3 regions of the Paenibacillus sp. JJ1683 genome follow, and region 2 is predicted to be linked to each of the others. Evidence: a T-box and tRNA genes for the amino acid it is inferred to sense, from the RefSeq annotation. Region 2 holds a T-box; the other regions hold tRNA genes.
The links. A T-box is a leader RNA that pairs with one kind of tRNA and senses whether it is charged. The one in region 2 lies ahead of argS (arginine--tRNA ligase), so its partner is inferred to be a tRNA-Arg.
Positions count from the first base shown of each region.

Region 1: it has a tRNA-Arg gene. The T-box ahead of argS (arginine--tRNA ligase) is inferred to sense a tRNA for this amino acid. The anticodon was not compared.
Region 3: it has a tRNA-Arg gene. The T-box ahead of argS (arginine--tRNA ligase) is inferred to sense a tRNA for this amino acid. The anticodon was not compared.

Region 1 covers NZ_CM129820.1:552,890-555,122, reverse strand. The annotation lists tRNA gene ACUC6J_RS02490 (tRNA-Gly) at 521-591, opposite strand; tRNA gene ACUC6J_RS02485 (tRNA-Pro) at 600-676, opposite strand; tRNA gene ACUC6J_RS02480 (tRNA-Leu) at 684-763, opposite strand; tRNA gene ACUC6J_RS02475 (tRNA-Arg) at 776-852, opposite strand; tRNA gene ACUC6J_RS02470 (tRNA-Gly) at 858-932, opposite strand; tRNA gene ACUC6J_RS02465 (tRNA-Leu) at 944-1,024, opposite strand; tRNA gene ACUC6J_RS02460 (tRNA-Lys) at 1,037-1,112, opposite strand; tRNA gene ACUC6J_RS02455 (tRNA-Gln) at 1,117-1,191, opposite strand; tRNA gene ACUC6J_RS02450 (tRNA-Tyr) at 1,294-1,379, opposite strand; tRNA gene ACUC6J_RS02445 (tRNA-Thr) at 1,384-1,459, opposite strand; tRNA gene ACUC6J_RS02440 (tRNA-Asp) at 1,473-1,549, opposite strand; tRNA gene ACUC6J_RS02435 (tRNA-Met) at 1,575-1,648, opposite strand; tRNA gene ACUC6J_RS02430 (tRNA-Val) at 1,678-1,753, opposite strand; tRNA gene ACUC6J_RS02425 (tRNA-Glu) at 1,763-1,834, opposite strand; tRNA gene ACUC6J_RS02420 (tRNA-Ser) at 1,854-1,945, opposite strand; tRNA gene ACUC6J_RS02415 (tRNA-Asn) at 1,949-2,024, opposite strand; tRNA gene ACUC6J_RS02410 (tRNA-Ala) at 2,029-2,104, opposite strand; rRNA gene rrf (5S ribosomal RNA) at 2,185-2,233, opposite strand, start outside.
Region 2 covers NZ_CM129820.1:2,276,722-2,278,954, forward strand. The annotation lists gene ACUC6J_RS10095 (MogA/MoaB family molybdenum cofactor biosynthesis protein) at 1-410, opposite strand, end outside; gene ACUC6J_RS10100 (four-helix bundle copper-binding protein) at 674-1,003, shown strand; T-box leader at 1,081-1,339, shown strand; gene argS (arginine--tRNA ligase) at 1,400-2,233, shown strand, end outside.
Region 3 covers NZ_CM129820.1:445,452-447,684, forward strand. The annotation lists tRNA gene ACUC6J_RS01920 (tRNA-Phe) at 44-116, shown strand; tRNA gene ACUC6J_RS01925 (tRNA-Thr) at 142-217, shown strand; tRNA gene ACUC6J_RS01930 (tRNA-Tyr) at 222-307, shown strand; tRNA gene ACUC6J_RS01935 (tRNA-His) at 327-399, shown strand; tRNA gene ACUC6J_RS01940 (tRNA-Gln) at 418-492, shown strand; tRNA gene ACUC6J_RS01945 (tRNA-Lys) at 497-572, shown strand; tRNA gene ACUC6J_RS01950 (tRNA-Leu) at 588-675, shown strand; tRNA gene ACUC6J_RS01955 (tRNA-Gly) at 682-756, shown strand; tRNA gene ACUC6J_RS01960 (tRNA-Cys) at 767-837, shown strand; tRNA gene ACUC6J_RS01965 (tRNA-Arg) at 864-940, shown strand; tRNA gene ACUC6J_RS01970 (tRNA-Pro) at 963-1,036, shown strand; tRNA gene ACUC6J_RS01975 (tRNA-Gly) at 1,046-1,116, shown strand; gene ACUC6J_RS01980 (PAS domain-containing sensor histidine kinase) at 1,323-2,233, opposite strand, start outside.

The sequences.
Region 1 (2,233 bases), 1.7 Mb from region 2:
ATAGTCTTTGTTTTCTTATCCATCCAATACGCTCCTATCGGACACTCCTGACTGCTTCAGATGCTGAACAAAGATATCGTACATTGAACTCATTTTATGACCCTTATTTTTCGCATAAGACCATGAAGCCACCTACTACACGTATGTATTATGAAAATTCACATTCTTTGCCGCCATTGAGCTACATAAAAGTGCCAACCGGAATTGCACTATTCCTAGCAGATATATTGTTAACGCCTAAAGAATGGGCGTGCGCAACCTAAATGTAACTCGCTGGACTTCAATCGCTCGCGGAGGGCATTTTACTGCCATGGAAGAGCCTGAGCTTTTAGCTCAGGACATTCGTGCCTTCTACAAACCTTTTAGAGCAAAAAATAAATATTAACCAAGGTCCGCCCCGTGCATTAACTGGATTAATAAGAAGAGCTATTATAAGCGGTCGTAATCTAACGGGAAACGATAGCTTAATAAATACAAAAAGAAGAGATGGCATAAGCCATCTCTTCTTTCATCTATATAAAGCGGGTGATGGGAATCGAACCCACGCTACCAGCTTGGAAGGCTGGAGTTCTACCATTGAACTACACCCGCAAAAAAAGTGGTCGGGATGACACGATTTGAACATGCGACCCCCTGGTCCCAAACCAGGTGCTCTACCAAGCTGAGCTACATCCCGAAATAGATGCCGGTGAGAGGACTCGAACCTCCACGGTTTCCCTCACGATTTTGAGTCGCGCGCGTCTGCCAATTCCGCCACACCGGCTTATGAAATTAATGGCGCGCCCTGAGAGATTCGAACTCCCGGCCTTTTGATTCGTAGTCAAACGCTCTATCCAGCTGAGCTAAGGGCGCAAATATGGAGCGGACGACGGGAATCGAACCCGCGACCCTCGCCTTGGCAAGGCGATGCTCTACCGCTGAGCCACGTCCGCAAAAACAGGTATGCGCGTGGAGGGACTTGAACCCCCACGTCAAAGACGCTAGATCCTAAGTCTAGTGCGTCTGCCAATTCCGCCACACGCGCATACAATGATAATGGTGAGCCATGAAGGACTCGAACCTTCGACACCCTGATTAAAAGTCAGGTGCTCTACCAACTGAGCTAATGGCTCTTAATGGCTGGGGATATAGGATTTGAACCTATGCATGACGGAGTCAAAGTCCGTTGCCTTACCGCTTGGCTAATCCCCATTATGTATTCAACAGGGCGATTGATGGGACTTGCACCCACAAATGCCATAGCCACAATTCAGTACGTTAACCCATTCGTCACGACCACCATGGCAATAAAACTGGTGGAGGATGATGGATTCGAACCACCGAACCCGTAAGGGAGCAGATTTACAGTCTGATGCGTTTGGCCACTTCGCTAATCCTCCAAAATGGTGCCGGCGAGAGGACTTGAACCCCCAACCTACTGATTACAAGTCAGTTGCTCTACCAGTTGAGCTACACCGGCATATTAAATTAAATGGCGGAACTGACGGGATTCGAACCCGCGATCTCCTGCGTGACAGGCAGGCATGTTAGGCCTCTACACCACAGTTCCAGAGGCATTTCCAACAGGAAATTAATTGCGGGGGCAGGATTTGAACCTACGACCTTCGGGTTATGAGCCCGACGAGCTACCGAACTGCTCCACCCCGCGACATCAAAGGTATTTCTTAATACTATTAATGGTGGAGGCTGAGGGGATCGAACCCCCGACCCTCTGCTTGTAAGGCAGATGCTCTCCCAGCTGAGCTAAGCCTCCATACTACTATGACCCGTAGGGGATTCGAACCCCTGTTACCTCCGTGAAAGGGAGGTGTCTTAACCCCTTGACCAACGGGCCACATATCTATTATAAGAGCTGGCGGAGAGAGAGGGATTCGAACCCTCGAGACGCTTTTGGCGCCTACACGATTTCCAATCGTGCTCCTTCGGCCAACTCGGACACCTCTCCATATGGCTCCCCGAACAGGACTCGAACCTGTGACAACTCGATTAACAGTCGAGTGCTCTACCAACTGAGCTATCAGGGAATATTGGTGGAGCCAAGGGGGATCGAACCCCTGACCTCCTGCGTGCAAGGCAGGCGCTCTCCCAGCTGAGCTATAGCCCCATCTTAGACATAACACTTAATTCTGACTATATAGAGGTCAGTCTTACAGGCGAAAAAAAATCCCCAGAGAAGGGGCTTATGCTTGGCGGCGTCCTACTCTCCCAGGACCCTGCGGTCCAAGTACCATCG
Region 2 (2,233 bases):
TGGCCCACAGTACCCGCTACAGCCCGGCTTAATATAGCTGCTGATCCAATGTCTTCAGCAAAGCTTAAGTAACGGAAGATTTCACCAAAGCCAGGTAGTTCCTTATCCAGTAAAGAGGAGATGGCTTCATATGTAGTATCACGCGGAGAAATGCCAGTACCACCTGTTAAAAGTACAGCCTCGATGTCCTCATGTGCTGCAGCTTCGGTTACCAACTGCCGGATACCCTCATAGTCGTCTTTGACGATAACATATCGAACAACCTTATACCCATTCGTTTCTAGTAGTTCCTTGAGCAGTCGGCCCCCAGTATCGGTTTCCATGGTTCGTGTATCAGAGACGGTCACGACCATGCAGTTAACCTGCTGCGGAGACTCCCGTCGGTGCTCCTCTACAGATGTTATGTTCATTACAATCTTCACTCCTTGATTCATGGTTAAGCATATTCTTTTTTTACAATAGAGGAATGACCGACTGGATGCAAGTCAGAAACGAGGGATAAAAAGTTATGTGATTAATATCCTTGCGCTTGCACCTTGGAATATAGTACACTTCCTTACATAAGTCGGGATTTTCTGGGTTTATTTTGTTGAAAGCGCGAACATCAATTGATTAATTTCAAGGCTCAGCGGGTAATAGTACAGCAGGATCAACAACTGGGAGGTAATGTATTATGAATCATTCATACCAAAAATGCGTGGATGCTTGCCTGGAATGTATGAACGCTTGCAATGTATGCTATGTAGCAAGTTTGAAGGAATATGATTTAGCTATGCTGCGTGAATGTATTCGAGTGAGTAGGGAATGCGCAGAGATATGTGGGTTTGCTGCTCAAATGTTGCAGCGCGGAACGGATTTTGCCGAGGAAATCTGTGAGCTATGCGCCAAAGCCTGTGAGGTATGTGCTGCTGAATGCAGCAAGCATTCCCATAATCATTGCAAACATTGTGCAGAGGCCTGCCGTCATTGTGTTGAGGCTTGTCGCCAATTGGTGGCAGTGTAATTACATATACAGAACTAGTCCCTGAAGAGGGAATAAAAGGTTGCTTTCTACTAAATAGGTTTGTATAATGGTGGGAATTAACGTCAAGGAACGGGAGAGTAGCAACGGAACCGTATCATTACAGCGAGCCGGAAGAGGTGGAAGCCGGTATGAAATCCGATGTGAAGCGCACCCGGGAGACGGTTGATCCAACGATAAGAACTTCTAGTAGATCAACCCGGCTGACACCGTTATTTGTCAATGGAGTGAAATCGCGATTTGTGTAAGCTAGCTTTATCCACACAACCGATTTACAAAGAGTGGTACCGCGGGGATATCGAAGTTCTCGTCTCTTGATTATATCAAGAGGCGAGGGCTTTTTTTTGTTAGATCCTATAAAAAGAAGGAGAGAGGAACATGTTGTTGATGATTGCTACCCAAGCTATTTTAGCTCATACGGGCTTGGAGGAGAAAGAAGTTTTATCTTTATTCGAGGTGCCTCCGCAGCCTGAATGGGGAGATGTGGCGTTTCCCTGTTTTGTGCTGGCTAAGAAATTTCGAAAGTCTCCACAGCATATTGCAATGGAATTGGCAGAGCTAGTAAGCCATGAAGCGGGTCTAACCGCTACAGCATCGGGTGCCTATGTAAATATTACATTGGATCGATCTGTTCATATTCCACCGATGCTAGCTGAATTGAGCAAGACTGAGTTTCTCAAGCCCAATATTGGGCATGGACAGCGAGTAGTAATTGATATGTCCTCGCCCAATATTGCGAAACCATTTGGTATCGGTCATCTTCGCTCTACTGTTATCGGTGCCGCCTTGTATCGCATACTTGGTGAAACCGGATATGTACCGATTAGTGTGAATCATCTAGGGGATTGGGGAACACAATTTGGCAAGCAAATTGCGGCCTATAAAAGATGGGGTAATGAAGAGCAGCTACAACAGGATCCGATCGGGGAATCATTGAAGCTATATGTCCGTTTTCATCAGGAGGCTGAGCATGACCCGTCTTTGGAGGATGAAGGCCGCGAGTGGTTCCGACGTTTGGAGCACGGGGATACTGAGGCTCAACAACTATGGGAGTTTTTTGTTGAAGTCAGTCTGGGTGAATTTGATCGTATGTACCAACGCCTTAACATTTCGTTTGACCATGTGTTGGGGGAAAGCTTTTACAATGATAAAATGCAGGCAGTTGTTGCCCAATTAAGAGCAAAAGGATTGCTGGAGGAAAGTGATGGAGCC
Region 3 (2,233 bases), 1.8 Mb from region 2:
ACATATAGTGTGAACTATATGATATAGTTGTAAAATAAAACATGGCTCGGTAGCTCAGTCGGTAGAGCAGAGGACTGAAAATCCTCGTGTCGGCGGTTCGATTCCGTCCCGAGCCACCTTTCAAGTGGGAATTGGCAATGTGCCGGTGTAGCTCAATTGGTAGAGCAACTGACTTGTAATCAGTAGGTTGGGGGTTCAAGTCCTCTCGCCGGCACCATTTTGGAGGATTAGCGAAGTGGCCAAACGCATCAGACTGTAAATCTGCTCCCTTACGGGTTCGGTGGTTCGAATCCATCATCCTCCACCAGTCTTTTTATAATCATATGGCGGTCGTGGCGAAGTGGTTAACGCACCGGACTGTGACTCCGGCATTCGTGGGTTCAAGCCCCATCGGCCGCCCTTTGATTCTTAATTTAATGGGGATTAGCCAAGCGGTAAGGCAACGGACTTTGACTCCGTCATGCATAGGTTCAAATCCTATATCCCCAGCCATTAAGAGCCATTAGCTCAGTTGGTAGAGCACCTGACTTTTAATCAGGGTGTCGAAGGTTCGAGTCCTTCATGGCTCACCATTTATAAGTTATTTTGCGGTCGTGGCGGAATTGGCAGACGCGCACGGTTCAGGTCCGTGTGGGCTAACCCCCCGTGGAGGTTCGAGTCCTCTCGACCGCACCATATTTTGCGGACGTGGCTCAGCGGTAGAGCATCGCCTTGCCAAGGCGAGGGTCGCGGGTTCGATTCCCGTCGTCCGCTCCATTATCCATACGGCGCCATAGCCAAGTGGTAAGGCAAAGCTCTGCAAAAGCTTCATCCCCAGTTCAAATCTGGGTGGCGCCTTGACTGCTCATTATGGAACTAAATATGCGCCCTTAGCTCAGCTGGATAGAGCGTTTGACTACGAATCAAAAGGCCGGGAGTTCGAATCTCTCAGGGCGCGCCATTTATTAAAAAATGTATAATGTCGGGATGTAGCTCAGCTTGGTAGAGCACCTGGTTTGGGACCAGGGGGTCGCATGTTCAAATCGTGTCATCCCGATACTGATTTGCGGGTGTAGTTCAATGGTAGAACTCCAGCCTTCCAAGCTGGTAGCGTGGGTTCGATTCCCATCACCCGCTTTTTGCTATAGCGGATTCTTGTTGCCTCAGTGGTGACACCTTATAAATAAAGAGAGCCTGTCTGGGGACAGAGCTCTCTCTTTTTTTTGTATGTTTATCTTCCATAGATTCTATAAAAGTGTTGACTATCGATAATCCTTGCTATCGGTGTATTCCTTCTGCTCCTGCAGTGAGTATACACCGATAACTGATCTAGTACACAGGTTTTACACTGGTATGGTCAGCTGTATGGAGGTTCCCTGATTTGGAGCAGAGGTCATGCTCAAGAAGCCGCCTACTCCTCTAGCTCGTTCTTCCATGCTGAACAATCCAACTCCTTCTCCTCGGGACTTTCCAGAAAAGCCAATACCTTCATCCCGAATAGTCACTTGTATCGTTTTATCTTGATCCTCTACATCCACGTATGCTTCTGCTACATCTGCGTATTTAGCCACATTCGTCAGTGCTTCCTGTACAATTCTATAGATTGCTATTTCTTTTCGGATATCAAGGCGTTTACGTAAAGTACATTGAAAATGCACTTCGATTCCGTAATGCGAACAGAAATTTTCAATATAAGTTCTTAGGGCCGGTACGACACCCAAATCATCCAGAACTGAGGGACGAAGTTCCCACGCTAGGCCACGAACATCTTTAATGATATCGGTTACCTGTGCACGCAAATTTTCCAAAGTAGCGTTGGGTTGTTCAGCTAGTTGGCTATCTAGTTGAATAATAAGTGAAAACAGGCTTTGACCAATCCCATCATGAAGCTCTCTTGAAAAGCGTTTACGCTCTTCCTCCTGTATTTGCATGACTTGCGTCATCATGGTCTGAAGCTCTGCCTCTACTTTTTTTAATTTAGTTACTTCATTACGGATCGCTAAGTACTGATAGGGTTTACCTTCCTCGTCCATAAATGGAACAATCGTAGTATTCACCCAGTAGTAGCTGTTATCTTTAGCACGATTTCGTATTTCTCCCTGCCATACCTCACCAGAACGGATCGTAGTCCACAGGTTCTTCATGAAGGCTCGAGTATGATAGCCCGAATTAATGAGACGATGATCCTGCCCGATCAATTCTTCACGACTATATTGCGAAATCTCACAGAACTTATCGTTTACGTACTGAATAA